Regions from separate parts of the Cronobacter turicensis genome, predicted to be linked through region 2. Evidence: predicted binding sites of a transcription regulator. Region 2 holds the regulator's gene; each other region holds the start of a gene.
What was found. Region 2 encodes LexA, which represses DNA repair genes until DNA is damaged. Its sites were predicted from a motif close to TNCTGTATGTACATACAGNA; they were not measured.
Positions count from the first base shown of each region.

Region 1: metR (HTH-type transcriptional regulator MetR) is a predicted target of LexA. The motif match lies at 3,880-3,899, and genes of this name have one in related genera.
Region 3: umuD (translesion error-prone DNA polymerase V autoproteolytic subunit) is a predicted target of LexA. The motif match lies at 7,810-7,829, and genes of this name have one in related genera.

Region 1 is NZ_CP165997.1:4,076,371-4,086,850, forward strand. Features, by position in the region: gene udp (uridine phosphorylase) at 1-105, opposite strand, end outside; gene AB8W27_RS19465 (dienelactone hydrolase family protein) at 365-1,183, shown strand; gene metE (5-methyltetrahydropteroyltriglutamate--homocysteine S-methyltransferase) at 1,390-3,651, opposite strand; gene metR (HTH-type transcriptional regulator MetR) at 3,931-4,884, shown strand; gene AB8W27_RS19480 (carboxylate/amino acid/amine transporter) at 4,772-5,671, opposite strand; gene yigL (sugar/pyridoxal phosphate phosphatase YigL) at 5,784-6,584, opposite strand; gene pldB (lysophospholipase L2) at 6,634-7,626, opposite strand; gene rhtB (homoserine/homoserine lactone efflux protein) at 7,736-8,356, shown strand; gene rhtC (threonine export protein RhtC) at 8,357-8,977, opposite strand; gene recQ (ATP-dependent DNA helicase RecQ) at 9,037-10,480, opposite strand, start outside.
Region 2 is NZ_CP165997.1:439,737-450,216, forward strand. Features, by position in the region: gene plsB (glycerol-3-phosphate 1-O-acyltransferase PlsB) at 117-2,543, opposite strand; gene AB8W27_RS02130 (diacylglycerol kinase) at 2,676-3,044, shown strand; gene lexA (transcriptional repressor LexA) at 3,153-3,761, shown strand; gene dinF (MATE family efflux transporter DinF) at 3,888-5,195, shown strand; gene AB8W27_RS02145 (CsbD family protein) at 5,406-5,615, shown strand; gene zur (zinc uptake transcriptional repressor Zur) at 5,695-6,210, opposite strand; gene AB8W27_RS02155 (cupin domain-containing protein) at 6,320-6,826, shown strand; gene AB8W27_RS02160 (conjugal transfer protein TraF) at 6,973-8,253, shown strand; gene dusA (tRNA dihydrouridine(20/20a) synthase DusA) at 8,344-9,339, shown strand; gene pspG (envelope stress response protein PspG) at 9,471-9,731, shown strand; partial or broken gene AB8W27_RS02175 (quinone oxidoreductase) at 9,913-10,480, opposite strand, start outside.
Region 3 is NZ_CP165997.1:2,511,254-2,521,733, forward strand. Features, by position in the region: gene AB8W27_RS11950 (SDR family oxidoreductase) at 220-1,116, opposite strand; gene AB8W27_RS11955 (helix-turn-helix transcriptional regulator) at 1,216-2,055, shown strand; gene AB8W27_RS11960 (isocitrate/isopropylmalate family dehydrogenase) at 2,454-2,645, opposite strand; gene AB8W27_RS11965 (restriction endonuclease) at 3,264-5,528, opposite strand; partial or broken gene AB8W27_RS11970 (arsenate reductase) at 5,858-5,998, shown strand; gene AB8W27_RS11975 (Y-family DNA polymerase) at 6,106-7,368, opposite strand; gene umuD (translesion error-prone DNA polymerase V autoproteolytic subunit) at 7,352-7,789, opposite strand; gene AB8W27_RS11985 (pyocin knob domain-containing S74 family peptidase) at 7,931-9,382, opposite strand; gene AB8W27_RS11990 (hypothetical protein) at 9,420-10,079, opposite strand; gene AB8W27_RS11995 (hypothetical protein) at 10,076-10,366, opposite strand; gene AB8W27_RS12000 (host specificity protein J) at 10,366-10,480, opposite strand, start outside.

The sequences.
Region 1 (10,480 bases), 750 kb from region 2:
CAGCGCGGCGATCTTTTCCACTCGCTCCGGGTCGCCCGGGACAATCGCTAATTCAGCGCCCTGAAGATCGCTTTTTTTAAGGCCGAGGTGAAAAACATCAGACATAGGTGACTCCTCTGTGGGTCGGTTTGTCAGGAGAAGCAAAACGGTACTTTACAGAACCTTTCCGGCATTTTTCGTGACCGGATTCACTTCAAAAGAAAGGAGTTGCATTAATTTTCCATTATTTCGTGATGACCATCACACATGCAACCCGATAAGTGAAAGCTCACATGACAGATGCCTGCTTTTGCCACCCCCATTCCCGTCGCACGCAGACTATAGTTAGGGATGCGCTAAAACAATAACGGGTACGGAGAATGCCATGAACAACAACACTGACAATAAAGCGGGTTTTGCCGCTGCGGTCTCACCTGTCGCTTCAACGGTAGTTCATACGCCGCAGGATGCCATTATCGCAGGCGAAACCTCGATTCCTACGCAGGGCGAAAATATGCCTGCTTACCACGCCCGCCCGCGCGCTGCCGATGGCCCGCTGCCGGTGGTGATTGTGGTGCAGGAGATTTTCGGCGTGCACGAACATATCCGCGATATTTGCCGTCGCCTGGCCCTGGAAGGGTATCTGGCGGTGGCGCCGGAACTTTATTTTCGCCAGGGCGACCCGAATGAGTATGACGATATTTCGTCATTGCTGAGCAATCTGGTGTCGAAAGTGCCGGACGCGCAGGTGCTGGCGGATCTGGATCATGTAGCAAGCTGGGCGTCACGCAACGGCGGCGACGCGCATCGTCTGATGCTGACCGGCTTTTGCTGGGGCGGGCGTATCGCGTGGCTGTATGCCGCGCACAATCCGCAGCTGAAAGCCGCGGTCGCCTGGTATGGCAAGCTCATGGGCGATAAGACGCTGAATTCGCCGAAGCATCCGGTGGATATCGCCACCGATCTCACCGCGCCGGTGCTGGGGCTGTATGGCGCGCAGGATACTGGCATTTCGCAGGAGAGCGTGGAAACGATGCGTCAGGCGCTGCGCGCCGCCAACGCGAAGGCGGAAATCATCGTTTACCCGGACGCGGGCCATGCGTTTAACGCCGATTATCGACCGAGTTATCACGAAGCGTCGGCGAAAGATGGCTGGGAGCGCATGCTCGAATGGTTCCAGGCCTACGGTAGTAAGAAAGCATAAAAAAACGCCCGGGAAACCGGGCGTTTTTTATTAAGCGGTGTTTCGGGTGGCGTGGTGGGTGCGCTACGCTTACCCACCCTACAAAACCATAAAACACATCACACCGTTTTCTCCGGGCCATGGTGGGTGCGCTGCGCTTACCATCTTACGTAAGGTTGTCGGGCGGGTTAGCGAAGCGACACCCGCCATCACGCCACCTGCACCCCTTATGCCTGGCGCAGGTTCTGCGCCGCTTTCACCATGTTGGCGAGCGCCGCGCGGGTTTCCGGCCAGCCACGGGTTTTCAGGCCGCAATCCGGGTTCACCCACAGACGCTCCTGCGGAATACGCTGCGCGGCTTTCTTCAGCAGCGCCTCGATCCACGCCACATCCGGCACGTTTGGCGAGTGGATGTCGTACACGCCCGGCCCGATTTCGTTCGGGTATTCGAACTCTTCGAACGACTCCAGCAGCTCCATATCTGAGCGTGACGTTTCAATGGTGATCACGTCCGCATCCAGCGCGGCGATAGAATCCATGATGTCGTTGAACTCGCAATAACACATGTGGGTGTGGATCTGGGTGTCGTCCTTCGCAACCGCCGCGTTCAGGCGGAACGCCTCCACGCCCCAGGCGAGATACGCGTCCCAGTCGCTGCGTTTGAGCGGCAGCCCTTCGCGCAACGCCGGTTCGTCAATCTGGATGATGCCGATGCCTGCGGCTTCGAGATCCGCCACTTCGTCACGCAGCGCCAGCGCAATCTGTTTGGCGATGGTTTCGCGGGAGACATCCTCACGCGGGAACGACCAGCAGAGGATCGTCACCGGGCCGGTCAGCATCCCTTTCACCGGTTTGTCGGTCAGCGACTGCGCGTACTTCGCCCACTCGACGGTTATCGGCGCCGGACGGCTGATGTCGCCGATAACGACCGGCGGCTTCACGCAGCGGGAGCCGTAGCTCTGCACCCAGCCGTTCTGGGTGAAGACGAAGCCATCAAGATGCTCGCCGAAATACTCCACCATGTCGTTACGCTCGGCTTCGCCGTGCACCAGCACATCGAGACCCAGACGCTCCTGCTCGGCGATCGCCTGCTTAATATGCTCTGCGATGCCGGTACGGTAGTTCGCCGCATCCAGATTGCCTTTTTTGAAATCCAGGCGAAGGCCGCGGATTTCGGTCGTCTGCGGGAACGAGCCAATGGTTGTGGTCGGCCAGTCCGGCAGGTTAAAGCGCGCGCGCTGGGCTTCGGCGCGCACCGGATACGCATGGGCGCGCTGGCTGTCCTGCGCCGTGATTGCCTGAAGACGTTGCTCCACGGCCGGGTTGTGTACGCGGGCCGAATGTTTACGGGCCTGAATCGGCGCGCTCCACTGCTCGATTTTCGCCGTATCGCCGCTGTTCAGCGCATCGCGCAGCAGCGCCAGCTCCTCGCATTTCTGCAGCGCGAAAGCAAACCAGCTTTTTACCTCCGCATCCAGACGGGTCTCAACGCTCAGATCGATCGGGCTGTGCAGCAGCGAGCAGGAGGAGCCCACCCACAGTTCACGCTGGCCGGCGATCGCTTTCAGCTGCGCATATTTTTCAGTGAGATCGGCGCGCCAGACGTTGCGGCCATTGATAACGCCCGCGGAGAGCAGCCACTCCTGCGGCAGGCGGCGATGCAATTCGTTGACATCGTCATGACCGTGAACCAGATCGACATGCAGCCCCTGTACCGGCAGCGCGGTAATGGTATCAAGGTTATCGCTCACGCCTTCAAAATAGGTGGTGAGCAGCAGTTTGGTCTGGCCTTTCAGCGCCTCGTAGGCCGGTTTGAACGCGTCCAGCCATGCCTGCGGCAGCTCAAGCACCAGCGCGGGTTCATCAATCTGCACCCACTGGATGCCGCGCTTCGCAAGCTCCGCGATCACCTGCTGGTAGACGGGCAGAATGTCGTTGAGCAGGGAAAGACGGTCAAACTGCTCGCCCTTCACTTTGCCAAGCCACAGATAAGTGACGGGCCCCAGCAGTACCGGTTTAACGTGATGGCCGAGCGCCAGCGCTTCATCCACTTCATCCAGCAGCTGTGTCCAGGTGAGGCTGAACTGCTGGCCTTTGGTGAATTCCGGCACCATGTAGTGATAGTTGGTGTTGAACCATTTGGTCATTTCCGCCGCCGCCGCGGGTTCGCCGGTCGGCGCGCGGCCACGGCCGATGCGAAACAGGGTGTCGATATCCACCGTGCCGTCAGCATTCTGGTGGCGCGCCGGTACGTTGCCGAGCAGCAGGCTGGTGGTCAGGACATGATCGTACCAGGCGAAATCACCCACCGGCAGCAGGTCGATGCCCGCCGCTTTTTGCTGCTCCCAGTGACGGGCGCGCAGCTCGCGGCCCACCGCCAGTAATTCTTCGCGGGTGCTTTTACCCGCCCAGTAGCTCTCTTGCGCTTTTTTCAGCTCGCGACGCAGGCCGACGCGGGGAAAACCGAGGGTGTGGTTATGAATAGTCATGGTGTTCTGCCTCTCTTCAGGATGAATCCGCTTAGTCGCGAGTTTCAGAAAATGAATCTGCTCAGTTAATCCGTATGTATTTCGGATTTCGGGAAGGCGGCAAGCTGGGGAATCCCCGGGAGCTTACTGAAGTAAGTGACCGGGGTGAGCCAGCGCAGCCAACGCACCAGAAATTCGAAAGACGTCGGATTTGGACGTCCAGATGTTTACACATCCATAATTGGCAGTTACTGTATATTCCTCAAGCGCAAATTATTCATGCTGAAGTGAAGGACATTCATGATCGAGATAAAACACCTGCGAACGCTTCAGGCGCTGCGTAATTGCGGCTCACTGGCGGCGGCGGCGGCATCGCTGCATCAGACCCAATCCGCGCTTTCACACCAGTTCAGCGATCTGGAGCAGCGTCTCGGCTTCCGGTTATTCGTGCGTAAGAGCCAGCCGCTGCGCTTCACGCCGCAGGGCGAGATCCTGTTGCAGCTGGCAGCCCAGGTGCTGCCGCAGATAAGCCGCGCGCTGCAGGCGTGCAATGAACCGCAACAGACCCGTCTGCGCATCGCGATTGAGTGTCATAGCTGTATTCAGTGGCTGGCTCCGGCGCTGGAGGCGTTCCGCGCCCGCTGGCCGCAGGTGGAGATGGATTTCAAATCGGGCGTGACGTTTGATCCGCAGCCTGCGCTGCAACAGGACGAACTGGATCTGGTGCTGACGTCTGACATCCTGCCGCGCAGCGGCCTGCACTATTCGCCGATGTTTGATTTTGAAGTGCGTCTGGTCGTGGCGCCCGATCATCCGCTGGCGACCAAAACGCAGGTAACGCCGGAGGATTTCGCCAGCGAAACCTTGCTGATTTATCCGGTTCAGCGCAGTCGCCTCGACGTCTGGCGTCACTTTTTACAGCCGGCGGGCATCAGCCCGACGCTGAAAAGCGTCGATAACACGCTGCTGCTGATCCAGATGGTGTCGGCGCGCATGGGCATCGCTGCGCTGCCGCACTGGGTGGTGGAGAATTTCGAGCGTCAGGGCCTGGTGGTGACGCGTGCCCTGGGCGAAGGGTTATGGAGCCGGCTGTACGCTGCGGTGCGCGATGGCGAGCAGCGTCAGCCGGTAACGGAGGCGTTTATTCAGCAGGCGCGTCAGCACGCCTGTGATTCCCTTCCGTTTGTGCGGAGCGCGGCGCGACCCAGCGTCGGTGGACCCACAGAGAAGCCACTATCACCGCTCCCCCAATGATAAAGCTCGGCCAGTGGGGCTGCTGCTGCCAGATGGCGAAGTTAACCAGCAGCCCGGCGGGCACATGCATGTTATTCATGATGCCAAGCGTGCCGGCGTCCACCTGCGTGGCGCCGTAGTTCCACATAAAGTACCCGAGCCCCGAGGCCGCCACGCCCAGCCACACCAGAATGCCCCATTGCAGGCCGGTGGTCGGCAGCTTTTGCGGATTGCCGAGCGCGAACCAGGCGATAACCGCCACGACGAACGCGCCGAGATAGAACCACGAAAACGCGCTGTGCTGCGGCATCGGATGCGTCTCCATCAGGCGTTTATAGCCCACCATTCCGATAGCGAAGCTGATATTCGCCAGCTGTACCAGCAGCAGCCCGGTCCAGAAGTGCTCGCTCACTTTGTCATAGCGAATAATCGCCGCGCCGATGACCGCAAGCCCGGCGCTTAGCGCATAGCCCCAGCGCAGCCGACGACGGCTTAGCAGATCGTAAATCAGCGTGATATAGAGCGGCGTCAGTACGGTAAACAGCAGGAATTCCGAGACGGTCAGGTAGAGATACGCCCGGAAGCTGAACAGGTACATCACGCCCAGCTGCAACGCGCCCACCAGCATATAGAGCGCCAGCGTTTTCAGGCTTTGCCCGCGGGTGCGCAAGAATGGCAGGAATACCAGCGCCGCCAGCCCGACGCGCATCAGCACCGAGAAGGTACTGTCCACATGGCCCGCCAGGTATTCGCCAATCAGGCTAAAAGAGAATGCCCACAGGATCGTGGTGATGATGAGTAACGCCACAATGATCATCTCAACAGAAAACAAAGACGGGCATTGTAGCGAAGCTGCTGGTGAAAAGTTGCACTATTTGGTTGACAAGTGGTTACCGATAAACCACTTGTCACCCTGGTGATTAATCCAGAAACAGTTTACGCAGGTAGTGCGGCACGGCGTCTTCGGCGTTGGTGCCGATCACTTCCAGCTCGGGAAGCAAATCTTTCAGGCGCTGATGCGCATTGCCCATGATGCAGCCTTTGCCCGCCATGGAGAGCATCTCCGCGTCGTTCATTCCGTCGCCGAACGCGATGCAGCTGTCCAGCCCAAACCCCATCGCTTTGGCGACCGCCTCCAGCGCGTGGCCTTTGGAGACGCCGCCCGCCATGACTTCAAGGCAGGTAAGCGTGGAAAAGCTCACGTTAACGCGATCGCCCCAGCGGGCGTTGATGGCCTGCTCCAGCGGCAGCAGCTTTTCGTGAATATCGCAGGTGAAGAAGACTTTGCTGACGCCCTGCGGCTCCAGCAAGGCCGGTTCGAACAGCGAATATTTAAAGACGGCTTCTTTAAAATATTTCAGCTCATCCGGCCGCTCGCGGCTCATAAACCATTCGTCGTCACGATAGACATTAGTGATGATATCGGGGTTATCGCGCACCACGCCGAACAGATCGGCGGCGATATCGGTATCAAGATTATGGGTAAAAACCAGATTGCCGTCGGTGTCGTGCACCCGCGCGCCGTTGGAGGTGATCATATAGGCCTTGATCTCAAGGCCGTCGCGGATCTGGCCGACGTCGATATGGTGGCGACCGGTGGCGAAGACAAAGTTCACGCCGCGGGCGGTCAGTAATTTGAGCGTTTGTTTGGCAAACGGCGTCAGTGCATGGTCAGGGGCTAAGAGTGTGCCGTCTAAATCAGACGCAACGACCTGATACATAATAAAAACAACCTCTGGTGGAGCGACCGAACGCTCCGGTCGCGAGTAATCAGTTATGCTCGTCGAAGAAATCGACAATGGCATTCAGCGCTTCGGCGCGCATAGCGTCCTGCTCAAACAGGATCTCATGGTACGCCCCTTTGATGACGTAAGGTTTACCCCCCCAACACGGGTGGCCCGCCGCGGCGCGAAGTTCACAGAAGCGGTCGTGCGAGCGGTTATCCACCACACGTTCCAGCTCTGCCTGGAGTAACAATAGCGGCGTGGTGCTGTCGGTGGCCCCCGCCAGCACCTGTTCTCCTGCCTGGATGCCTTCCCGCACCCAGTGATACGTAGGTCCGCCGACGCGCAGTTGCGGTTCGTCGGCATAAAAACGCAGATTGCGCCGGTAGCGCTCGTGGCTGTGCGTCAGCATGTTGAGGCTAAAGGGCAGTGGCCGCCAGCGTCCGGTGCCGATGGCGTAACCATCGCGCAGCGACGGGTACTCTTCCGCCCAGTCGAGGATCGAGCGCAGCATCCAGTCCGGCAGGCGGATAATGATGCCGAACATCGGCGCGCAGAGCGCCACAGCATCAAACGCGTTCGGGTTACGCAACTGAAACAGCGTCCCAATAGCCCCGCCCATCGAATGCGCCAGCAGATAGCGTTTACGCCATGGGCCAGTCGCTACTTCTTGCTGCCAGAAACGTTCGAAATCATCGACATAGTCGCTGAAATTCACGACATGGCCGCGATGCGTATCTTCCAGCAGCCGGCCGGAACGCCCCTGCCCGCGGTGGTCGATAATCAGCACGTCAAACCCACAGTGAAACAGATCGTATGCCAGTTCCGCATACTTTACGTAGGTTTCGATGCGACCAGGGCAGACGACGATAACGCGATCGTGCTTTTCAGCACGAAAACGCACAAAGCGCACCGGAATGTTATCAACACCCAAAAACTCATCTTCTTCGCGCTGCTGCCAGAAATCCGTCAGCGCGCCCATCGTGAACGCCGCGAACCCGGCTTCCCGTGAAAACCAACTGTTCCTGTGTCTGGTCATGGTCCTTATTGCTCCGCATCCACGCCTGTCCGGGCTTTTTTGTGATTCGTAGCACATACCTCAACAATAGCGTATTGTGGCATAAAAGTGCGCAATCAGGGAGCTTCGCATGACCTTCGAGTGGTGGTGTACCTACCTTCTGACGACCCTTATCCTCAGCCTCTCGCCGGGTTCTGGCGCCATTAACACCATGAGCACCGCCATCAGCCACGGGTATCGCGGCGCGGCGGCTTCCATCGCCGGGTTACAGACCGGTCTTGCGCTGCATATCATGCTGGTCGGCATTGGGTTAGGGGCGCTGTTCTCCCGTTCGCTGATGGCTTTTGAAGTGCTGAAATGGGCGGGCGCGGCGTATCTTATCTGGCTTGGCATTCAGCAGTGGCGCGCCGCGGGCGCCATCGATCTCAACGCGCTCGCGCAAAGCCAGCCGCGCAGCAGGCTGTTTAAACGCGCGGTATTTGTGAATCTCACTAACCCAAAAAGCATCGTGTTTCTCGCCGCGCTGTTCCCACAGTTTATCGTGCCGCATCAGCCACAGGCGATGCAGTATGTGGTGCTTGGGGTGACCACCATTGTCGTGGATATTATCGTGATGATTGGCTATGCGACGCTTGCCACGCGGATTCGCGGATGGATCAAAGGCCCGCATCAGATGAAGGCTTTGAATAAAGTCTTTGGTTCGCTGTTTATGCTGATTGGCGCGCTGCTTGCCACCGCGCGCCGCGCCTGATTAGCGAGAGATAATAAGATGGATGCCGAAGCCGGTGAACAGCGCCCCGGCGGTGCCATCGATCCACCTCGCCAGACGCTGGTAGCCCCGGCGCATTTTCGGCAGTGCAAAGACGCTCGCCACCAGCGCAAACCACGCGAAGGTCTCCAGCGCTATCAGCACGAAAATCCCCCAGCGGGCGCTGGTGCCGACGCTGTCGCTGACGAACAGTGAAAAAACGCTGCCGAAGTAGATAACCGCTTTCGGGTTCGCCAGGTTGGTCAGCATCCCTTTCAGGAAACTGCGCCCGCGCGCCGCCAGCTCAACCTGCGGCGCTTCGCCCGTCGGCGCGCTTTTCTTCAGCGCGCCGCGCAACATCTGGTAACCCATCCAGCACAGATAAAGCCCGCCGCCCACCACGATGATGTTATGGAGCCAGGCCATTTTTTCGAGGATCAGATGCAGGCCGAGCAGCGCCACGCCGGACCAGACCATGACGCCCGCGGTTATGCCCAGTACGCCCATCAGCGCCTCTTTGCGCGAGCGGCTGGCCGCCGTTTGGGAGACAAAAAAGAAGTCGGGGCCAGGACTTGCCAGCGCCACCAGATGCACCATCGCGACGGTAAAGAACAGCGTTAACATAGAGGTTTGCCAGGTCAGAATCAGAGAACATTCATCCTGGCATGTTTGCGCGGGGCTGACTACTCTTCGTCGTCGCCGTCGACGTGCTCGCGGATGAGCGTCATAAACGGTCTGCCGAAGCGCTCCAGTTTGCGGGTGCCGACGCCGTTAATTCCAAGCATTTCGCCGGGGCTGAGCGGCATCTGCTCGGCCATTTCGATCAGCGTCGCGTCGTTAAAAACGACATACGGCGGGATGTTTTCTTCATCGGCGATGGCTTTACGCAGTTTGCGCAGTTTCGCGAATAGCTTACGGTCGTAATTGCCGCCGTAAGATTTTTGCGACACGCGCGGTTTGAGCGCCGCGACGCGCGGCACCGCCAGCATCAGTGGCGCTTCGCCACGCAGGAACGGACGCGCGGCTTCGGTTAACTGTAAGGCCGAGTGCTGCGCAATGTTCTGCGTCACCACGCCCAGATGAATAAGCTGGCGGATAACGCTGACCCAGTGCTCCTGGCTCTGGTCGCGCCCGATGCCGTACACCTTGAGCTTGTCGTGACCGAGCTCGCGAATGCGCTGGTTATTCGCGCCGCGCAGCACCTCCACCACATACCCCATCCCGAAGCGCTGCTCCACGCGCGCGATAGCCGACAGCGCTTTTTGCGCGTCCACCAGTCCGTCGTAGCGGCGCGGCGGATCGAGACAGATATCGCAGTTGCCGCACGGCGCCTGACGCCCTTCGCCGAAATAGTTCAGCAGCACCAGACGACGACAGGTTTGCGCCTCGGCGAACGCGCCCATCGCGTTCAGCTTGTGGCGCTCAATATCCTGAAGCGGGCCTGGCGCTTTTTCTTCCAGGCAGCGGCGCAGCCACGCCATATCCGCCGGATCGTAAAACAGCATCGCTTCGGCAGGCAGGCCGTCGCGCCCGGCGCGGCCCGTCTCCTGATAGTAGGATTCAATGTTGCGCGGAATATCGAAGTGCACGACAAAGCGCACGTTGGGCTTATTGATGCCCATGCCGAACGCCACGGTCGCCACCACTATTTGTAAATCGTCGCGCTGGAATTTCTCCTGCACCGAGGCGCGCACCTCATGTTCCAGGCCCGCGTGGTAGGCGGCGGCGCTGATGCCGCGGCTTTGCAGACGAGCGGCGGTGTCTTCCACTTTCGCGCGGCTGTTGCAGTAGATGATGCCGGATTTACCGCGCTGCTCCTGGACATAGCGCATCAGCTGATCGAGCGGTTTGAATTTTTCCATCAGCATGTAGCGGATGTTCGGGCGGTCAAAACTGCTGATTTCAATCAGCGGATCGTCAAGGCCCAGCAGGCGCACGATATCGCGCCGCGTGGTGTCATCCGCCGTGGCGGTGAGCGCGATAAACGGCACCGCCGGGAAACGCGCGCGCAGCTGCCCGAGCGCCGCGTACTCCGGACGGAAATCGTGGCCCCACTGGGAGATACAGTGCGCCTCGTCCACCGCCACCATCGCCAGATCCCAGTAGCCCAGGGTGTCGATGAAGTTA
Region 2 (10,480 bases):
GGTAAGCAAAGCGCACCCGCCAGCATCAACGACTACCATCCATTCCTGTCGCCACGCTGTACACCAATAAAAAAGGCAGGTTTCCCCGCCTTTTCACTGTCACCGATTACGCTTAATCACGCGCTCGCTTGTGCCGCCGCGCTCTCGATGGTCAGCCTCACATCGGACGTCATCAGCTCCGCCAGCATCTGGTAAACCTTCATGGTTTCCGCCGGTTCGGCATCGCCGGTATCGCTGATATAACCTTCATCACGCAGGGTCAGCACCAGCGTTGAGAACACCGCTTTATCGAAGAACTCCGGCGCGTTAATGCCGTGCAGCACGGAAAGACGCTGCGCCACGGTGCGGCTCTCTTTCTCAAGCGTTCCGCGGTTGATGGACGGATTAGCGCTCAGCAGCCAGAAGGTGATCGCGTAGCGTTGCAGCGTTTCGCGCACGCCTGCGGCCAGCAGTTGCAGCGTACGGGAGCGCGCCGGGTTCACCTGTAGCCAGGCGTCGTCGGCAAGGATCAGCCCCTGCTGCGCCAGCTCATTGATCAGCGCGTCGACAACCGCTGACACCTCTTCTTTTTCCCAGCGCAGGAACAGCTCCGTCTTCAGCATCGGGAACAGCAGTTCAACCTGCTGCTGCACCGCTTCACGGCTGATGCGACGATGTTGCGTCACGATAGCGGCGATAAGCGAAGGCAACACCAGCATATGCATGATGTTATTACGGTAATAGGTCATCAGCACTGCCTGCTCGCGCGGCAACACGATGATATCGCCGATCGTATCCTTCTCGACATCGAACTTGTTCATCTGCAACGCGTGTTCGATAAGCTGCGTCGCCGTAGCGTCCGGTACCGTGGCATCTGAGGCGTACGGCACGTTACGCAGCAGGCTCAGGTAGCAATCCAGCTGTTCGGTTAACTGCTCGCGCGTTAACGAACGCTGACGCGACGCCAGCAGCGCGGTACAACACAGGTTCATGGCGTTAGCCGCGCCCGCATTGTTGATGCGCACCATCAGTTGTGAGGCAATCTCATTCACCGTCGGGGTCAGCCACGCCGGGCGGACGGCTTCGATCGGGTCGATGGAATCGCGCCACTCCGGCACGTGCTGGTTCAGGAAGGTCATCAGCGGCAGCGGTTCGCCGAAGTTCACATAGCCCTGACCCAGGTTACGCAGCTTGCTTAAGCCGCGCAGCATTTGCAGCAGGCTCTCTTTCTCTTTGGTAGCGCCGCGCAGCTCTTTGGCGTAAGTGCCCACTTCCATCACATGCTCATAGCCAATGTAAATCGGCACCAGCGTAATCGGACGCGTACCGCCGCGAAGCATGGCCTGGATGGTCATCGACAGCGTGCCGGTTTTCGGATCGAGCAGACGACCGGTGCGTGAGCGCCCGCCTTCCACGAAATACTCGACCGAGTAGCCGCGGCTGAACAGTTCGCCGAGATATTCGCGAAATACGGTGGAGTAAAGCTTGTTGCCCTTAAAGGTGCGGCGGATAAAGAACGCGCCCAGACGGCGGAAAATCGGCCCGGCTGGCCAGAAGTTCAGGTTAATGCCTGCGGCGATATGCGGCGGCACCAGCCCCTGGTGATAGAGCACGTAAGAGAGCAGCAGATAGTCCATGTGACTGCGATGGCAGGGCACATAGACAATCTCGTGGCCGTCATGGGCCAGTTGGCGCACCCGCTCGGCGTTATGAACATTAATGCCCTGGTAGAGACGGTTCCAGGTAAACCCAAGCACGCGGTCGGTAAGGCGAATCGCCTCGTAAGAGAAGTTTGCGGCGATCTCTTCCATTAACGCGACGGCGTTCTGCTGGGCTTTCTCGTGCGAGATTTTTTTGGTGCGCGCTTCGTCTTCAACGGCGCGGGCGATAGCTTTTGACGAGAGCAGCTTGTTGAAGAGATCCTGGCGCGCAGGCAGGCGCGGGCCGACGGCGGCGAGGCGCTGGCGGGCGAAATGCATGCGCGCCACGCGGGCCAGTTTCTGGGCGATACGCTTGTCCGTACCGTGCTCAGTCGCCATGCGGCGCAGCGACACCGGCGGCGAGAAACGCACAAAGCTGTCGCGGCCAAGCCAGGAGACGGCGAAGAATTTCTGAACGCCGTTCAGCATACGCAGCGGCGGGTTTTCCTCGCCTTTTTCGCGCCCCGGCGAGCGGCCGAACATGACCGACACCGGCACCATCTGGACGTCGAGGTCCGGGTTGCTGCGGTGCAGATCGAGATAATTGTGGAACAGCTTGATCGACTCTTCCTTCGGCGTGTAGTAAGTAAACACGCGGGGGCCGCCATGGATAAACACATAGCGCGGCAGTTCGGTGCCGTCGATAACCAGCGGTTCCAGCGGATCCGGTAGATCGTGCTCCAGGCACTGGGCCCGCAGCGTCAGGAGATCCGCCTTCGAGTTATACGGCAACACATACATGATGGGGCGTGACGTATCGAGCCCAAGTTCGGGGCAGGGCGCCGCCGGGATGGACTTGCTTTTTACCAGCACGCTTAATGGTAAATTAAGTAATTTGTAGTAAATTCGTGGCCAACCGGACATAAACGATGTAAAGCCTCTGGTTAATAATGCAATTGCGGCGCAAGAATATCAGAAACTCCATAGAATTTCTGTGGTGCTTCTTTATCGAAGCGCATTAGCATTGACGCCTGAATTTAAAAAAGGTTTCTTGTCATGGCCAATAACACCACGGGGTTAACCCGAATTATTAACGCTGCCGGCTATTCCTGGAAGGGATTACGCGCCGCCTGGAAAAATGAGGCTGCATTTCGCCAGGAGGGAGTTGCCGTGATAGCGGCCATTCTTATCGCCTGCTGGCTGGATGTCGACCCGATCACCCGCGTACTGCTGATTGGCTCCGTGACGCTGGTGATGATCGTTGAAATCCTCAACAGCGCTATCGAAGCGGTGGTCGATCGCATCGGCCCTGAATTTCATGAACTTTCGGGGCGCGCCAAGGATATGGGCTCCGCCGCGGTCCTGCTGTCGATTATCCTCGCGCTGGTCGTGTGGGTCACGCTGCTCTGGCAGCATTTGCGATAAGTTTTCCAGAAATCGCGAAAGAAGCGCTTTTTTAACCGGTTATGGTTTTAAAATCACCTTTAGCTGTATATACTCACAGCATAACTGTATATGCACCCAGGGGGCGGAATGAAAGCATTAACTACCAGGCAACAAGAGGTGTTTGATCTCATTCGGGATCACATCAGCCAGACCGGCATGCCGCCTACACGTGCGGAAATCGCGCAGCGTCTGGGTTTCCGTTCGCCAAACGCGGCGGAAGAACACCTTAAGGCGCTGGCGCGCAAAGGGGTGCTTGAAATAGTGTCCGGCGCGTCGCGCGGTATTCGTCTGCTGCAGGAAGAAGAAACGGGCCTGCCGCTGGTGGGGCGCGTCGCCGCGGGCGAGCCGCTGCTGGCTCAGCAGCATATTGAAGGCCACTATCAGGTTGATCCAGGCCTCTTTAAGCCGAACGCCGATTTCCTGCTGCGTGTTAGCGGGATGTCGATGAAAGATATCGGGATTATGGACGGCGACCTGTTAGCGGTTCATAAAACGCAGGATGTGCGCAACGGCCAGGTAGTTGTCGCGCGTATCGATGATGAAGTGACGGTAAAACGCCTCAAAAAACAGGGGAATATCGTTGAACTTCTGCCAGAGAACAACGAGTTCAAACCTATCGTTGTCGATCTGCGCGAGCATAACTTCTCTATCGAAGGTCTGGCGGTCGGCGTGATCCGTAACGGCGAATGGCTCTGAGGCCTTTCCCGGCTTCCTGACGCCGCATTACCGTAACTGGCCCGCCCCGGTTACGGTAATGGCTCCTCTGCGCGACTCATGCGCTTTATACTTTTCCTTCTTCGCGTAACGGCATCGGAACGCCATATGCCTTTTCTCACTCCTACCGATAAAGCTCTCTGGCGCCTCGCGCTGCCAATGATTTTCTCCAACATCACCGTGCCGCTGCTGGGCCTGGTGGATACCGCCGTGATTGGTCATCTCGATAGCCCCGTCTATCTGGGCGGCGTCGCCGTTGGCGCGACGGCCACCAGCTTCCTGTTTATGATGCTGCTCTTTTTACGTATGAGCACCACCGGGTTAACCGCCCAGGCATTTGGCGCGCGCGATCCGGCAGCGCTGGCCCGCGCGCTGGTGCAGCCCATGGCGCTGGCGCTTATTGCCGGGGGGCTGATTATCGCGCTGCGCGAGCCGCTGATTCAGCTGGCGCTGCATATTACTGGCGGCAGCGACGCCGTACTGGCGCAGGCCAGACGGTTTCTGGAGATCCGCTGGCTCAGCGCGCCCGCGTCGCTTGCCAACCTGGTGTTGCTGGGCTGGCTGCTGGGCGTTCAGTACGCCCGCGCGCCGGTTATCCTGCTGGTGGTCGGGAATCTGCTGAACATTGCGCTTGATCTCTGGTTCGTCATGGGGCTTGGCCTTAACGTCCAGGGCGCGGCGCTGGCAACGGTGATAGCGGAATACGTGACGCTCGGCATCGGGCTGATGATGGCGGCCCGCGTGCTGCGTCTGCGCGGCATTACCTTGTCGATGCTGAAAACCGCGTGGCGCGGCGGCATCGGCAGGCTGCTGAAGCTTAACCGCGACATCATGCTTCGCTCGCTGCTGTTGCAGATCTGCTTTGCCTCGGTCACCGTATTTGGCGCCCGGCTTGGCAGCGATATTGTCGCCGTTAACGCCATTCTGATGACGCTGTTAACCTTCACGGCTTATGCGCTCGACGGCTTCGCCTATGCAGTGGAAGCCCATGCCGGGCAGGCATTCGGCGCGCGGGATAAATCGCAGTTGCACAGCGTCTGGCGCGCGGCGTGCCGCCAGGCAGGCATGGTCGCGCTGGCATTCGCGCTGCTTTATGCCGTGGCGGGTCAGTATATTGTGTCGCTGTTAACCTCACTACCGTCATTGCAGGCGCTGGCGCAGCCCTATCTCTTCTGGCAGGTGATTTTGCCGGTGGTCGGCGTCTGGTGTTATCTGCTGGATGGGATGTTTATCGGCGCGACGCGCGGGGCGGAGATGCGCAACAGTATGGCCGTCGCGGCGCTCGGCTTTGGCCTGACGCTCCTGACGCTGCCGCGGCTTGGCAACCATGGACTCTGGCTTGCGCTTACCGTTTTTCTGGCGCTGCGCGGACTGTCGCTCGGTTATTTATGGCGTCGCGGTCGCTTGCTGCATTAGGCAAGATCGCTGAAATTACATCGCTGCGGATAAGAGTAAAATCGTCGGCTTCAGCGCTTCGTTGTGGTTAAAGATTCTGAATATCCCACCAGGGATAAAATTGACGTCTAAACTGAGTAGTACGTTCAGCAAATGATGACATGACCCGCGCTGAACCCCCACAGGAAAACCTGTGAGACTGATTCACTACCGAATGTTAAGGAGACGTCTATGAACAGAGATGAAGCTGGCGGTAACTGGAAACAGTTCAAAGGTAAAGTGAAAGAGCAATGGGGTAAATTAACCGACGATGATATGACCATCATCGAAGGGAAACGTGACCAGCTGGTGGGTAAAATCCAGGAACGTTACGGTTACGCAAAAGATGAAGCCGACAAGGAAGTGACTGACTGGGAAAGCCGCCACGATTACCGCTGGTAATCGGGCCACCACCTCAAACGGTATTTTCCCTCTGAGGCTGCCCTGCCCAACGGTACAAGGATGTACCACCCACCCTGATTTAACGCCCTTTCTTTTTCACGGTAATACTGTGGTCATGACCACACTGCCCCTGATGGCGACACGCCTCAACTTCCGCACACACCGCACATAGCCCATGCGCTTCAATCACATTATGGCGCAACGCAAAGCCCATTCTGGCCGCCAGCGCATGCATAATATCTTCCACGCCTTCTGCTGCCTCTTCTTTTACCACGCCACATCTGTCGCAGATAAACATCGCCGAAGTATGCGCCGGGGTATCAAACAGATGACAAAGCACATAGCTGTTGGTGGATTCCACCTTATGCACAAACCCCTGCTCCAGGAGAAAATCGAGCGCGCGGTACACGGTCGGCGGCTTTGCCTGCGGCTCGGTTTCACGCAATAAATCGAGTAGATCGTAAGCGCTGATGGCGCCCGGCTGGATGGTCATCAGGCGCAGCACTTCGAGGCGCTGCGGAGTCAGGCGCACATTACGTTGCTGGCAGAGCTTTTCAGCTTGCGCCAGAACTTCCTGCGTAATCGTCGTATCCATCGGCATCCTCTATGAGTTGGGTCTGAGTCATCACTTTATCATGAACCTGCCAAAACACCGACATCCCGGCTGTGTTATACCTTTTAAGGAGTGTTCTCTGGAGGTTTATATGCAAACGCGGCCTGAATGTATTTGTCACTGGCAGGATGTGGAAGGAAACGACGACGCGGGCTACCCCGACAGCAATGAATTAATGTCTATCGGCGCGCCGCTGGCGAAACGCACCGGGCTTACGCGGCTTGGCATTCACCATGAGCGCCTGCCGCCAGGGCGTCGTACCTCTTACCCCCACGCGGAAAGCAGTGAAGAAGAGTTTGTTTATGTGCTCGAAGGGTTTCCGGAGGTCTGGCTCAATGGCGAGTTGTGGCCTTTAAAGCCGGGCGACAGCGTTGGCTTCCCGGCGGGCACCGGCCTTTGCCACACCTTTATCAATAATACCGACAGCGAAGTGCGGCTACTGGTCGTGGGCGAGGCGAATAAACCGGAAAACCGAATTTACTACCCGCTTAATGGCCCCTATGCGGCCACCCGCCCGGATCGCTGGATAGACCACCCGCCACAATTTTTTGGCCCGCACGACGGCTTACCTACACGAATTAAGAACCCTAATCTATAAATAATGAGGGCGATCGCGAAACGAGCCCGGCATTGCCGTTGAGTTAAAGCCTCAACCTCTGGCGTAGTGCGTTCTTCACAACAGAAATCGTCTCTGTCATGAACCGACAGAGGATGTCCTTCATGTTGCTAATAAGCAGGTAAACAGTGAAAAATATAATCAAACCTTCAGTGGCAGCCGTCGCCCTTTCTCTGGTGATAGCCAATCAGGCGAGTGCGGCAAATACCTGGGCGCAGGCCCGTAACGATGCAATGGGTGGCACCGGCGTGGCGTCAGCCGATTACGGCAGCGGCGTGCTGATTAACCCGGCGCTACTGGCGCGCTCTCAACCGGAAGATGACGTTACCGTTATTCTCCCGGCCTTACAGGCGCAAATTTCTGATGAAGATAATCTTGAAGATGAGATCGACCATATCAGCGATCGCGTCGATTATTACCGGGATGTCGTGAACAGCCTGACGCCTGGCGATATCGCCGCCGATCCGTTCGGCACGCTGCGCCAGTTCCAGGGCGCGGCGGGCGAGCTTGGCGACGAGCTGGAATACCTGCGCGGTAAAACGGCAAGCGCACGCGCGGCGGGCGGCATCGCGGTGAGTATCCCGAGCGATGTGCTCGCGGTGGCGTTTGTGGCGAAAGCCTATGCGCATGCCCGCATCAGCACCCGCGTGGATCAAAGTGACATCGACTACCTGCGCCGGATTCAGAACGACGATCTCTATGCTGGCGGTCAGATTATTAACGCGGCGATCAACGGCTCAGACACCATCACCGATCGCCTGACCTCTACGGCGTTTGGCCGCGCGGCGATCGTTTCCGATTACGGCGTGGCGTTTGCGCACCGGTTCCAGGTGGGCGACGTGCCGGTTTCCGTCGGCGTTACGCCGAAGCTGCAAAAAACCTGGCTCTATAACTACACCGCCTCGATTTATAACTATGATAGCGGCGATCTGAACAGCACGCGCTATCGCAACGACGATAACGGTTTCAACGTCGATGCCGGCGTGGCGGCGGATTTCGGCCCTAACTGGACCGTGGGCGTGAGCGGGCAGAACCTGGTGTCGCGCGATATCGAGACCAAAGAGGTCAACGGGTATAAAGATACCTATCAGATCTCGCCGCTGGTCACCGCTGGCGTGGCCTGGCATAACGACCTGGTGACGCTGAGCGCCGATGGCGATTTGACGGAAACCAAAGGCTTTAAGAGCGAAGAGAACTCGCAGTTCGTCGGCGTCGGCGCCGAGGTGCGTCCGCTTAACTGGCTGGCGGTGCGCGCCGGTTATCGGGCAGACGTGAAGGATAACGAAAGCGATGTGTTTACCGCGGGTGTCGGCTTCGCGCCGTTTAACCGCGTGCATGTCGATTTGACCGGCATCGTTGGTGAAAACGAAACCTGGGGCGCAGGCGCGCAGCTGAGCCTGACCTTCTGACCGTGTGCAGGGGCGCAGTGCGCCCCTGCCTGAAGTTTGTGCTATAGTAGCGCCCCTTTTTCAGCCCGAACTTCGACTCGCTTAGCTATTATGACGTCCACATCCCGTAACGCTTTCCCCGCCCATCGCTTTTCCATCGCGCCGATGCTCGACTGGACCGATCGCCATTGCCGCTATTTCCTGCGCCAGCTCTCGTCGCAGGCGCTGCTGTATACCGAAATGGTCACCACGGGCGCGATCATCCATGGCAAGGGCGATTATCTTGCCTATAGCGATGAGGAGCATCCGGTAGCGTTGCAGCTGGGCGGGAGCGATCCGGCGGCGCTGGCGCACTGCGCAAAGCTCGCCGAGGCGCGCGGCTATGACGAAATTAACCTCAATGTCGGTTGTCCGTCTGACCGCGTTCAGAATGGTCGTTTCGGCGCCTGCCTGATGGGCGAGGCGCAGCTGGTCGCTGACTGCGTGAAGGCGATGCGCGATGTGGTGTCCATTCCGGTGACGGTCAAAACCCGTATCGGCATCGACGACCAGGACAGTTACGAATTCCTCTGCGATTTCGTCGGCACCGTGGCGGAGCAGGGCGGGTGCGACACCTTTATTATTCATGCGCGCAAGGCGTGGCTCTCCGGCCTGAGCCCGAAAGAAAACCGCGAAATCCCGCCGCTGGATTATCCGCGCGTTTACCAGTTAAAGCGCGATTTCCCGCAACTTACGATGTCGATCAACGGCGGCATCAAAACGCTGGACGACGTGAAAGCGCACCTGGCGCATATGGATGGCGTGATGGTGGGCCGCGAGGCGTATCAGAATCCTGGCCTGCTGGCGTCGGTCGATCGCGAAATCTTCGGGCTTGATACGCCGGATGCCGATCCGGTGGCTGTCGTGCGCGCCATGTATCCGTATATTGAGGGCGAGCGGGCGAAAGGCACCTATCTTGGCCATGTCACCCGCCACATGCTGGGGCTCTTCCAGGGGATTCCTGGCGCGCGGCAGTGGCGCCGCTATCTCAGCGAAAACGCCCACAAGCCAGGCGCCGGTATTGACGTGCTGGAGCAGGCGCTGAAGCTGGTGGCCGATAAACGTTAAGATTCGCCACAATATGGTCAATTTCACTAACGCCTCAGGTAACCGCCTGGGGCGTTTCTTTTTAATTCAATAAGTTAATTCTGGCACGAAACTTGTAATAGTAGGGCATAACGTTTTTAAGGAGAACGACAATGTTTGAACTGCTGTTTGTGGTGGCTTTCTTCCTGATGCTGCTGGCGACCGGCGTGTCGTTGCTGGGCATTATCGCCGCGCTGATGGTGGCGACGCTGGTGATGTTTTTCGGCGGCATATTCGCGCTGATGATTAAAGTGCTGCCGTGGCTGCTGCTGGCGGTGGCGGTGGTGTGGGTGATCCGTACGGTGAAGGCGCCGAAAGTGCCTGATTATCGTCGCACTTCACGTTACAGCCGGACGAATCGCTGGCGTTACTAATAAGTTGCGGGGTTGATCACAACCTCGCAACTTTCCGGCCTGCTTTGGCCGGCAAAGCATGTTCTTTGCTGAGTCTATCTGTCACTATGTCAGCCGTGTTACCGAATTCATCAGCGCTGTACCCTACATGCGGCGCGAACAATAAAAAAGAAAGGGCTTCCTGCGGGAAGCCCTAATTCATTCAGGGAATCAATAAGCTGGAACCTTGCGTACTGCGGCTCTCCAGTGTCTTATGGGCGCGTGCGGCGTCTTCGAGCGCGAACTTCTGGCCTTCCGCTACCTCCACTTTGATAACCCCGCTGGCGATCAGCGAAAAGAGTTCGTTGCTGGCTTCTTCCAGCTCGGCGCGGTTGGTCAGATAGCCGTTTAGCGACGGCCGGGTGACGTAAAGCGAGCCTTTCTGGTTAAGAATCCCGAGATTCACGCCGGTGACCGGGCCGGAGGCGTTGCCGAAGCTCACCATCAACCCACGGCGTTGCAGGCAGTCGAGCGACGACTCCCAGGTTTCTTTGCCCACCGAGTCATAGACCACACGGACTTTTTTGCCGCCGGTCAGCTCTCGCACTCTTTCAGGCACGCTTTCTTCACGGTAGTTGATGGTCTGCCAGGCGCCCGCCTGCTTCGCCCGCTGGGCTTTTTCCGCAGAACCGACAGTACCGATAAGCCGCGCGCCCAGCGCTTTCGCCCACTGGCAGGCGATAAGCCCGACGCCGCCCGCCGCGGCATGGAACAGAAACATCTCGTCGGGT
Region 3 (10,480 bases), 2.1 Mb from region 2:
TATCACATTGTTCCTGACTGTGCGGAAATCAGAGACACTTGTATGGTGTTGATAATATCTGTTCTGTGCCAGAAACGGGCGTGTCGGCGCCGCCGTAATAACAGGCTTTGCCTATAGATGTCGGTTTTAACCGGCCATCATTCACTCACTTGCCTGTCCATGCAGCGATGCGCAATCGTCAGGGACGCGTAAGGCGAAAACCGCTACCCGGCGCTGGGTCTAAGGCTGGCCTGAGAAACTCATTCTGCTCAGATCATCAATAAGCCCCGGTCCTTTGGGCTGCCAGTCGAGCTGCTGGCGTGTCCATGCACCGCTGGCACGCATATCCATCATTGTGAAAGCGGCGAACCAGCCGAAATGCTCTGCGGCCTGTTCTGATTTCAGCGAAACAGCAGGGATATCCAGGCCTGTCGCCACGGTTTGCGCAATCAGCCATGAGGCAATGTTTTCCTCCGCTACCGCATGATACCGTTCGCCACGTTCGCCTTGCTCAAGCACTTTTACATACAGCCCGGCCACGTCATCCACGTGTGCCGCACACCAGGCATTTTTACCTTCGCCAATGTAGGCTGCCGCACCTTTTTCTCTGGCAAGAGAGATGTAATAGCTGATTAACCCCTGGCGTTCGGTGTTGTGAACCTGGGGTAAACGCACCACGCGTACATCAATCCCGGATTCCAGTAGCTGAGAACCCTCCAGCTCAGAGGCTACACGTGGGTTAGGATGTGCCGGGTTGAAATTCTGCTCCAGAGCGGGCTGGCCGCTGCCGTCATCACCCATCCCGGTGCCGGAGGTGATAAGCAGCGGGCGCTGGCTGCCCTGCAACACAGAGCCAATAGCGCCAATCACTCGGCGATCTTTTTCGCAATTTTCCACAAAACGGGTGAAATCATGATCGAAGGCGGTGTGGATCACGGCATCGCACAGGTCGATGCCTGCAACCCACGCCCGGGGATCTTCCAGAGTTCCGCGCTGGGCAGTAACGCCCTTATCGGCTAACTGCCGGGCTGCTTCTTCTGAACGCACAAGCCCAGTCACCTGATGGCCGCGTGCCAGAAGGGCTGATACTACACGTGAGCCGATAAAACCCGTCGCACCCGTTACAAAAATACGCATAGTCTGTCTCCTGAGTAATTTACTGCAACAGCGTAAGCACGGATCTTTTACTATTAAAGTAGTGACGTTATCAGTGTATAAACACTAACAGGCTAATTTATGACTCTGCTTTCTGAAAATCCTCTGGGTGATTTTTTAAGGGCTCGCCGTCTGGGACTTGACCCGGCTTCGTTTGGTTTTTTGCCCGGCCGCCGCCGTACGCCGGGCCTGCGCCGCGAAGAGGTGGCTCAGCTCGCCAATATCAGCCCGACCTGGTATACCTGGCTTGAGCAGGGCCGCGGGGGAGCCCCCTCGCGCGAGGTGCTGAACCGCATTGCTGACGGGCTGCGGCTTACATCTCCCGAACGCGATCATCTGTTTATTCTTGCGTTTGGCCATCCGCCGGAAAGCCGGGTAAGTCCGTCCGGCAGCATAACCCCACGGCTGCAACGCGTGCTGGAAAGCCTGACGATTCCGGCGATTATCAAAACCGCCATCTGGGATGTAGTGGCCTGGAATCACCCGGCGGCGGTTGTGCTGAAGGACTACGCGCTGTTGCCGCCCGCGCGGCGAAATATTCTGCGCCTGCTGTTTACCGACCCGGAGGCCCTGGAGATGCAGCACGACTGGGAGGGCCTGGCCCGGCTCATCGTCAATGCCTTTCGGGCGGATGCCGCGCGCCTTGGTGCGTCAGAGGAAATCGCTCAGCTGGTTGAGGAGCTATCCGCTCAAAGCTCTGACTTCGCCCGCCTGTGGCGTAACAACGATGTTGCCGGGCATGCGGAAGGGTTAAAAATGCTACATCACCCGCAAATCGGGACAATTGAGCTGGAGTTTTGCACCTTTTCTGTCGAAGGGAGGCCGGATCTGACAATGATGCTCTTCAATCCAGCAACCGATGAAAGCAGGATGAAAATAGAGCGTTGGATTACCCAAAACCGGGCCCAGCGCGAATGCTGAGTCAAACTTTCTTCAGTTTGCCATGATTAAAACGTCCGCTTCTTGTTCAAAGCGGACGTAAATCGCATTACATCCTGAAGAGATCGCTTTTAACATGCCTGCGTGAGCGGCACATTATCCAGCCGTGATGTGTAGCACGGCAAAAGCATCTCCCGCTTCATTTGTACAACGACTGAATGCCCTGCCCTACAAATAAAGCGCTTCCCGGCCCTGCAGATTGAATTCGTCCATCAGTGGCATCAGCGCCTCGTTTTGGTTCCTGCCGTCTCAAGCATCCTGGCGATGCGCTGGCCGCTTCCCAGAAAAACGATGCACAGGCAAGGTGGTGAGAGAGCGTTTTCAGGCATAAAAAAACGGGAGCCCTTCGGCTCCCGTTCTTATGTAACCCATAAAATAGATTACATGTTCGCGATGATAGCGTCGCCAAACTCTGAGCATTTCAGCAGCTTAGCGCCTTTCATCAGGCGTTCGAAGTCATAGGTCACGGTCTTGTTGTTGATAGCGCCTTCCATACCTTTAACAATCAGGTCAGCCGCTTCGAACCATTCCATATGACGCAGCAGTAGATTTAGAAATTCATTACATCCGATTGAATTTACAAGCTTTTATGCTTAATAAGCATCTAAACTTATTATTTTTGCCTTCGCCATAACTCGTTGATTTTGTATAGTTTACGTAGAGTTTTGATAACCACTTCAAGGCAAAATGGATGTTCGCTTGAGCACATTCCTTTCATAATGCCCGCATTGTGCCAGGAGCGGACACTGTTAAGTTCGAAGCGTACTAAGTGGTAGGGGCAGGTCAGGTGGATGTGGCAATTAAAGGACAACTTACGATGGAGGCCAGAAAAGTTAAACCGGAAGCGCGTGTGCGATTTGAAAGGAACGGTCCAATTCTAACAATGCTCTGGGATTGGGAATATAAGGGAAAAAGCTGAGTTACAGCAGGGCAGAGTTGCGGGAGGACTATGGATGAGACACCGAAATGGCTGGGACTGTTGTGGATTTCTGGGTGATTTAGATGGGATTTTTGGAAAAGCGAGTTGATGATGCAGCACCACAATAAAATCTTTTAAAAATCAATTTTGAACTGTTCAGCTCTGCATTTTGATGTATCAACAGCAACCCACCGGGCTGGCCTTCGGTGGGTTGCGCATTTATGCAATAATATTTTTCCTGTGTGGCCAAAATGGTGAGTTACGAAAATAACTAATGTTTTTGAAATAAATCGTTTATATAGCTTTCGCTATGCTCTCTTTCATCTCTATGCCTATGAAAGTGATCTCTTTCATCCTCATCATAATCATAAGAGTTATAGAGGTGTGTAGACACATCGACTTTACAATACATATATTCAATTTCATTGTCCTCAAAGGGCAAATCGTACTCATTAATTAAATCATATAGCATGTCATATGCAATGTCATCAGCTTTAGCTCTTTCGTCATAATCTAATGATTGAATTTTTCCTGTTCCAGATAAATGTTCATCATAATTTTCATGCCAATATTGTTTGATATGTTCCATTAGTTCATGAGTAACTTCCTCTCCTTTTATTGCAGGTCGAAGATTGATTAAGTGTGCTAAGGGGAGGTAATCTTCATGGTTGAGAGTATATCGCCAACCAGACTTCATGGCATAATTTATAAAGTCAGAGATGAATTGATCTGAAAATAGATTTGGTGCATTTTTTACCGCCCATAACACGCACTCCCCAACTTCGTGATCGTAAGTGAGATATTCTTCTTCAATGTTTAAAAATAAGCTCGGATAGACCATTCTATTTTTATTGGTGGAGATTAAATTTGAATGTATGATCGAATGAAGAAGATGGATTGAGTATTTATTTAAGCATTTAATATCAACAGCTTTGAGCACTGACTCAAGCACTGAAACAAATACATCTGCATTGATTTTCCTATTGCTGTGCAAAGAGAATAAAGTGTTAATTGATTGATTTGTCTTAAGGGCTGAAAAGTAAAGTGCAAGAGAGGTTTCATCAGTAGCATAGCGATTGATGATATAGTCAGACACTGATGGGTTGAATGGTGTCAGTCTTATCATTAAATTTTTGTTTAGCTGTGTCAAACTCCTATTAAGTGTTGATTTTAATGACTCTTTTATATATTCATCTATTTTATTTACTTTCGAGTGAAAATTATTTTTATATTTCACATTGAAAACGCGCTTTAATGCATTTTTACAATTCTGTTCTTCAATGTTATTAGCATTAAAAACAACCAAGCAAACTAGATCAAGGACTTCCTCACGTGTTTGATTATTGAAACAGTGCGACCAGATCATTTCTGGATTGTCTAATGAATTTTCGATATATGCCCAAAAACTCGAACTATCGATTCCTGATATTCTATCGCTATCTGTAATAAACGATATAAGTCGTGGATTAAAGTTTGGATGATGTATTATTTTCCAATAATTAAGATTGTCATAAAAAGTATCAGTGTACTCCTGCGGTAATGAACTATGCCAAACATGATTGTAAAGTATATCAGCCTTTTCCATATCAGTAAGATCTGATACATTTATCTCAAATTCTTTTTTTTCAATTTTTTCTATATTAAATATCTCACTGAGATTTTTAGCTCTGTTTAATATGTTGGTTCTTGACGTTAAAATCATCTTTTTGTTTTTGTCGGTAATGATTTTTTTAATAAACTGAACAATTTTAGAATCAGAGTTTCTAGTGAAAATTTCTAAAAGAGTAGCACCGAGAAAATCATCAAAATAGAAAAATTGCTTTCTATCTTTAAAATATATAGATTCTATTTCCGAAATTGATCCTTCAATGTGGTAAATTTCATAGTCGCTATTGCAATGCATAAGCATCACTTGTTTTGCAAGAGTGGTTTTACCAACGCCTGGTAAACCAGTGATGATTACGACTTTGTTTTCATCTAAAATCTCTAAAGCCTTTTGTAATTGCTTGGTTTCGATGAATTTGTATGATTCCTTCCTAGCATCTTCAATCAGGAAGTTACTATTTTGAATTGCAGAATTATTTAGCAGACCCATTAAAATGTTTGTACTGGAAAGCCAAAGTTTGTAATGGTTTCGTTCTATTTCTGGGTAAAGTGTTAAAAGATCATTGAGATACTCAGGGCCAATGATGTCATTATTGCTTAGAATGTAAGGATTAAACAAATCGAAGATTTCTTTTTTATTAGCAGGGGATAAACCAACGCTTGTGATGAAAATGTATCGATTAGGTTTTAAGTTTTCAACTTTTGCAACCTCTTCGTTTTTAAGTTTACTTAATAATCCACTATAGCCAGTTTTAACATAGTGTTTAACTTGGATTATTACTTCGCCAGAATGATAAAAACGACCATCAATCCCACCATCTTTTCCTGATTTAAAACGCTCAATAAGCAGATTTTCTCTCTTGCTTAAGAGGTCTGTAGCTAGTCTTTCAAACTCTTCATTATTGAGTGCTCTAAAATCATAGTTTGTCATTGAATTTCTTAATAATTGGCTGAATATGATAGCTATGTTACATGGTGGAAAAATCAAAAAAAAGTGGAATGATGTTAGATTGTTCTATTTATAGAGTTCATAAGGATTAAATTGTGATTTAGTGCATAATTTTTCGCACAATTGCACAATTTTTCAAGGTAACTAAACGATGTGCCGCGTCGTATATGGCGCAGCTTTGCTACCTTTCAGAAAGGGCACAGAAATGAGGTAGTAATGCGCGCAGGCGAGTCGGGGGAGCAAGCGCATGCAAAGGTGGACAGGTCGCTGGTTCGCAGCATTTAAGGAATCTGTATCTCCGCAGACCTGCATTAGTCGTTACGCCGCTTAGCACTCATCTTTACCGCCCTTCAGAAATAGTGCTGCGTATTCTAACGGAAAGTCAGAAAGGAGCGTTTACCAAAAAGGATGACGAGAAGGTCATTAACGAAACGGGGAAGCGGGTTAAGTAATCGGCCCACTTCAGAATATCGCACGCCTGTTTACACTATGTGGGCGTCCCCTTCTCGCTCAAAGCGGACCTTCTCTTTTCTTTAATTCCTGAACAATACCCCTTTTATCATGCCCGCACGGTCGGCACATCAGCCAGCCGTGTCGTATAGCACGGCGACAGCATTTCCCGCTTCATCTGCCACGACTGCTGGATACCCTGCCCCACAAAATACAGGGTTCCCCGCCCCTGCTGGTTGAGTTTATCCATCAGTGACATCAGCGCTTCGCTGTTCGCGCGCGGCGCATTCTCGTCAAACAGGTTCAGCTGCGCCACGCCCTGGCTGAAAAAGTCACCCAGCATCACCCCTGCTTTTTGGTACCGGTGGCCGTCGCGCCAGACCGCATCGAGGCAGCGCGTCGCCGCGGCGATAATGTCGCGCGTGTCCTGTGTGGGAGTCAGCAACTTTGTCCCGGCGTGGTTGCCGTAGTACGGCTCAGTAGAGAACGGCGACGTTTTCACGAACACCGAAATGTACCGGCAGAACTGATGCTCGCCGCGGAGCTTTTCCGACGCGCGCGCCGCATAGCTGCAGATAGCCTGGCGCATCGCCTCATAGTCGGTGATTCGCTCCCCGAATGACCGGCTGCAGACGATTTCCTGTTTCGCCGGGGCAAACTCCTCGATCTCCAGACAGGGCTCGCCGCGCAGCTCGCGCACGGTGCGCTCCAGCACAACGTTGAAGTGTTTGCGGATAAAGCGTATGTCGGTATCACAGAGATGCAAAGCGTTTTTAATGCCCATTGCCTCCAGCTTTCTGGCAATACGCCGACCGACGCCCCAGACTTCCTCTACCGGCATCAGCGCCATCAGCCGCCGCTGGCGCGCATGGTTTGACAGGTCCACCACCCCGCCCGTCTGCGGCCACTCCTTCGCCGCGCGATTGGCGAGCTTCGCCAGCGTCTTCGTCTGGGCGATACCGACACCACAATGGATCCGGGTGTTGCGCCGGACGGTGTCGCGTATCTCCCGGCCAAAATCAGCCAGGTCGCGACAGTTCCGCACTCCCGTCAGGTCGCAGAAAGCCTCATCGATGCTGTATATCTCAACGCGCGGACACATTTCCTCAAGCGTCGTCATCACCCGCTGGCTCATATCACCGTAAAGTTCATAGTTGCTGGAAAAGGCAATGATCCGCTGAGGGAACTGCATCTCGCGCAACTGGAACCAGGGCATGCCCATTTTTATGCCAAGCGCTTTGGCTTCGCGGCTGCGCGCTATCACGCAGCCGTCGTTATTGGAAAGCGCCACGATCGGCTGACCGACAAGATCGGGACGGAATGCCGTCTCGCAGCTCGTGAAAAACGAGTTCATATCAACCAGCGCGAACATTGCGGTGCAGGGTATTTATAACGCAAATGACAACGCCGACGATTTCGAGGTCGTCGGCGTCATAAACAGCAATAGGCGGGTAAGCCGGGTTCTCTGCGCGCAGCTGCGCCACCGGGTACGTCACCAGCCTTTTAACGGTAAACTCTCCGCCAATATTGGCGACCACGATGTCGTTATGCTTCGCGTGCAGACTGAAGTCCACCAGCAAAAGCGAACCGTCAAGGATGCCCGCGTCGCGCATCGAGTCGCCAGCAACCCGCAGGACATAGGTGGATGAAGGATGTGCAATAAGGTGGGAAACGAGGTCAATGCCGCTGTCGATATAATCGGCAGCAGGACTCGGAAACCCTGCTGAAATCAGGTCTGCATAGAATGGGATGTTGACTGGCGTAACCGGCCAGACGAGGGGGTGTATTTTCATTATGTACCTCCCGGTAAAATTACTGTGTATTTATACAGTAATTTCAGGAAGTAACGAAATCAAGACGCAGCGGCCTATTAATCGTAACGGCAGGTAATGTTTTTTATAAGCAGAGCAGCCCATACGGGCCACTATGCCTTATCATTTTCCACTGACCGATTCGCTTTCAGTATCTTCTTTGGTGGCGCTTCCCGCAGCAATGAGGCTGGAAACTGACGCCTGCAGCCGGTCCTGTTCCATTTCAAGCGCAGCAATACGCACCTTGTTGTCCTCATCACGCTGGCGCAGCGCTTTTATTGCAGCCAGAGCGTCAAGTAACATCGGCGTCTGGTCAAGCACCATGTTTTCGCCAACATCCTTCACGTATTCCTTGTCAATCTGCATAATCTGCTGGGCGATAACGCCACGGCGTGCCGACCGTTCAGGTTTATCCCACTTATAGCGGAACAGCTTAAACTCCATGCGGTTGATATTGTCCAGGCCAGCTTCGACATTAAAACTCCCTTTAACATCTTTCAGGCGCTCATCTGAAACAGCGGCCATCGTGAACTCGCGCCAGGGTTGCCATGCGCCGCCGTTGTCGCCATTCTGAGAGCGCGCGAAGTAGCGAGATGCGGAATTATAGGTTCCGGAAATCTGTAAGGCGTATGACGAAAAGTTGGAGTTGGAAAATGCCAAACAGCTTCCGGTACCTCCTGGACTGTTTGCCGCCCCAGAATAACCGAAAGCGACATGATTGGGCTTAATATCATTCCAGTCATTAACCGTAGCATACGTGCCGCCTGAAACATTGGCGACATCCCCCCAGTTGGTAAAGATCTCATTCCAACCAATATATCTGCCACCCTCAAAACTTGATGACGCTGCAAGATATCTACGAAAAAAAATACCACCAGTACCCTGATAGTTGGAATAAATTTGCGTGCTTCCGTTTGCTCCATTAGCACTGTTTGGCAATACTAAAAGCGATCCCGCCTTTCCTTCAGGATAGCCATTAGCCGTCGTCGCCTGTGCATTCAAGGGTTGCATGTACATCCCGGCACGACGCAGATATTCTGCTGTAGATATTGAGCCACTTAAACCGCCAACTGGCGCATGTGGCACCTGCAAGTTTTCCCACGTTGCTGCAATATCACCAGGTTTAAACGTTGTGGCTGTAACCTCGCCATTATCGGAAAAGATGCTCTTAATAAAATTGATTATCTTGAGCCAGCTTGGTCCGCTGAATGTCGAGCCATCTTTGAGAGTGACCGTGATATCGTCGCTGGCGCTGAAAACCTGTTGCCAGTTTGTCTTGTCGAGGTTAAGGCCACGTAATGCTTCTGCGGTCTGTGAGGCAAGGGCCGCAGTAATTAAGCTTTGTGCTTCCTGCGGAACGGCAAACCAGGCGGCACCGCTCTGGGTTGGTCCTGTGTAATCACTCACAAGCATCAGTTGAGTGTTATTTGTAATTGCTTTAACGGGCAGTGTATAAGGAGTTCCCCCAACTTTAACAACAATGAGATCGCCAGCTTTTAATTCCGTTGTGAATGATGTTCCATTACCAGTAACCGCTGCTGATTTATTTGTTAGTGTAAGAGTTCCTGCAGACATGACTGTCTCCTGAAATAAAAAAACCCGCCGAAGCGGGTTAAAGGTTTGGGATCACTCCATAGGGTATTTTATATCCTCTGGAATATATTGGCGTTTGGTTGTAGTTTTTCCCGTTCTGATTGATATACCTCAAGATTACAGAACCGGATTGCTGCTTTATGACTATCCCGTTCTTTGCGCCAACCCCCTCCTGATCCTCACTTATCGCCCCCATAAAACTCTCAAGAGGCATGAATGGCGTGCCAGAAACTGCAATCGTCAGTGTGTTGTTTTGCAGATCGTAATTTGGTGGAATTGTCAGAAATCCTAAAATCCTGGGCATGGTTGCCGCCGACTTTGCAGACCAGATCAGCTTGCCAGACGAATCGAAAACATCCATAAACCCGCTCTGAACGGCAACATCTGTTCTGGTTTTAGCCAGGTTAACTTTGCCCGGAACGAACCAACTTGCGCCGGGTAAACCCCAGCCGCCAACAGGCATTCGGAACCAGTTAAGCTGCCCGGGTTGATGGATGGCATTTGGTTCGTCAAGAAATGGAGCAAGCTCCCTTAATCTACCAAATCCTGGCACGTCACCATCAATACCGCCGACAGTATCCATTCGTGGAGAAGCTACATAGGAAGAAAATAGCGGGGATGTATAATCGCTATTTACAGTAACAATTCCATCATCGTTTCTTACTTCGAAGCCGCTCATATAAAATTATATAAATCAATAGTTAAAGTATCAGCGAATGATGTACCAGGCACAAAAAAGACAGTCACGCCACCATCATAACAAGATGTTCCCCATATCCTGGTTTGCATCAAAGTTGTCGTTATTGCGGCAAATGAACCCGACGCCGTCGCGCCGGGCATAGCAACATCGAATTGGTTAACGCCTCCGGGTGCTTTTACTGTAATTCTCCCCCTGTGCCTCACCATGTAATCGCCCAGGTCAACAACCAATCTTCCGCTGGCATCCCAGCACTGTAATCCGGCCATCAAAAGAGCCCCATTCTCACGCGCAGGACATTATTGGCGTCCCAGATTTGCACAATGTTATTGGTAATTAACATGCGACCATTTCCACCGCTGCCGTTAAGCTCGAAGTTTCCG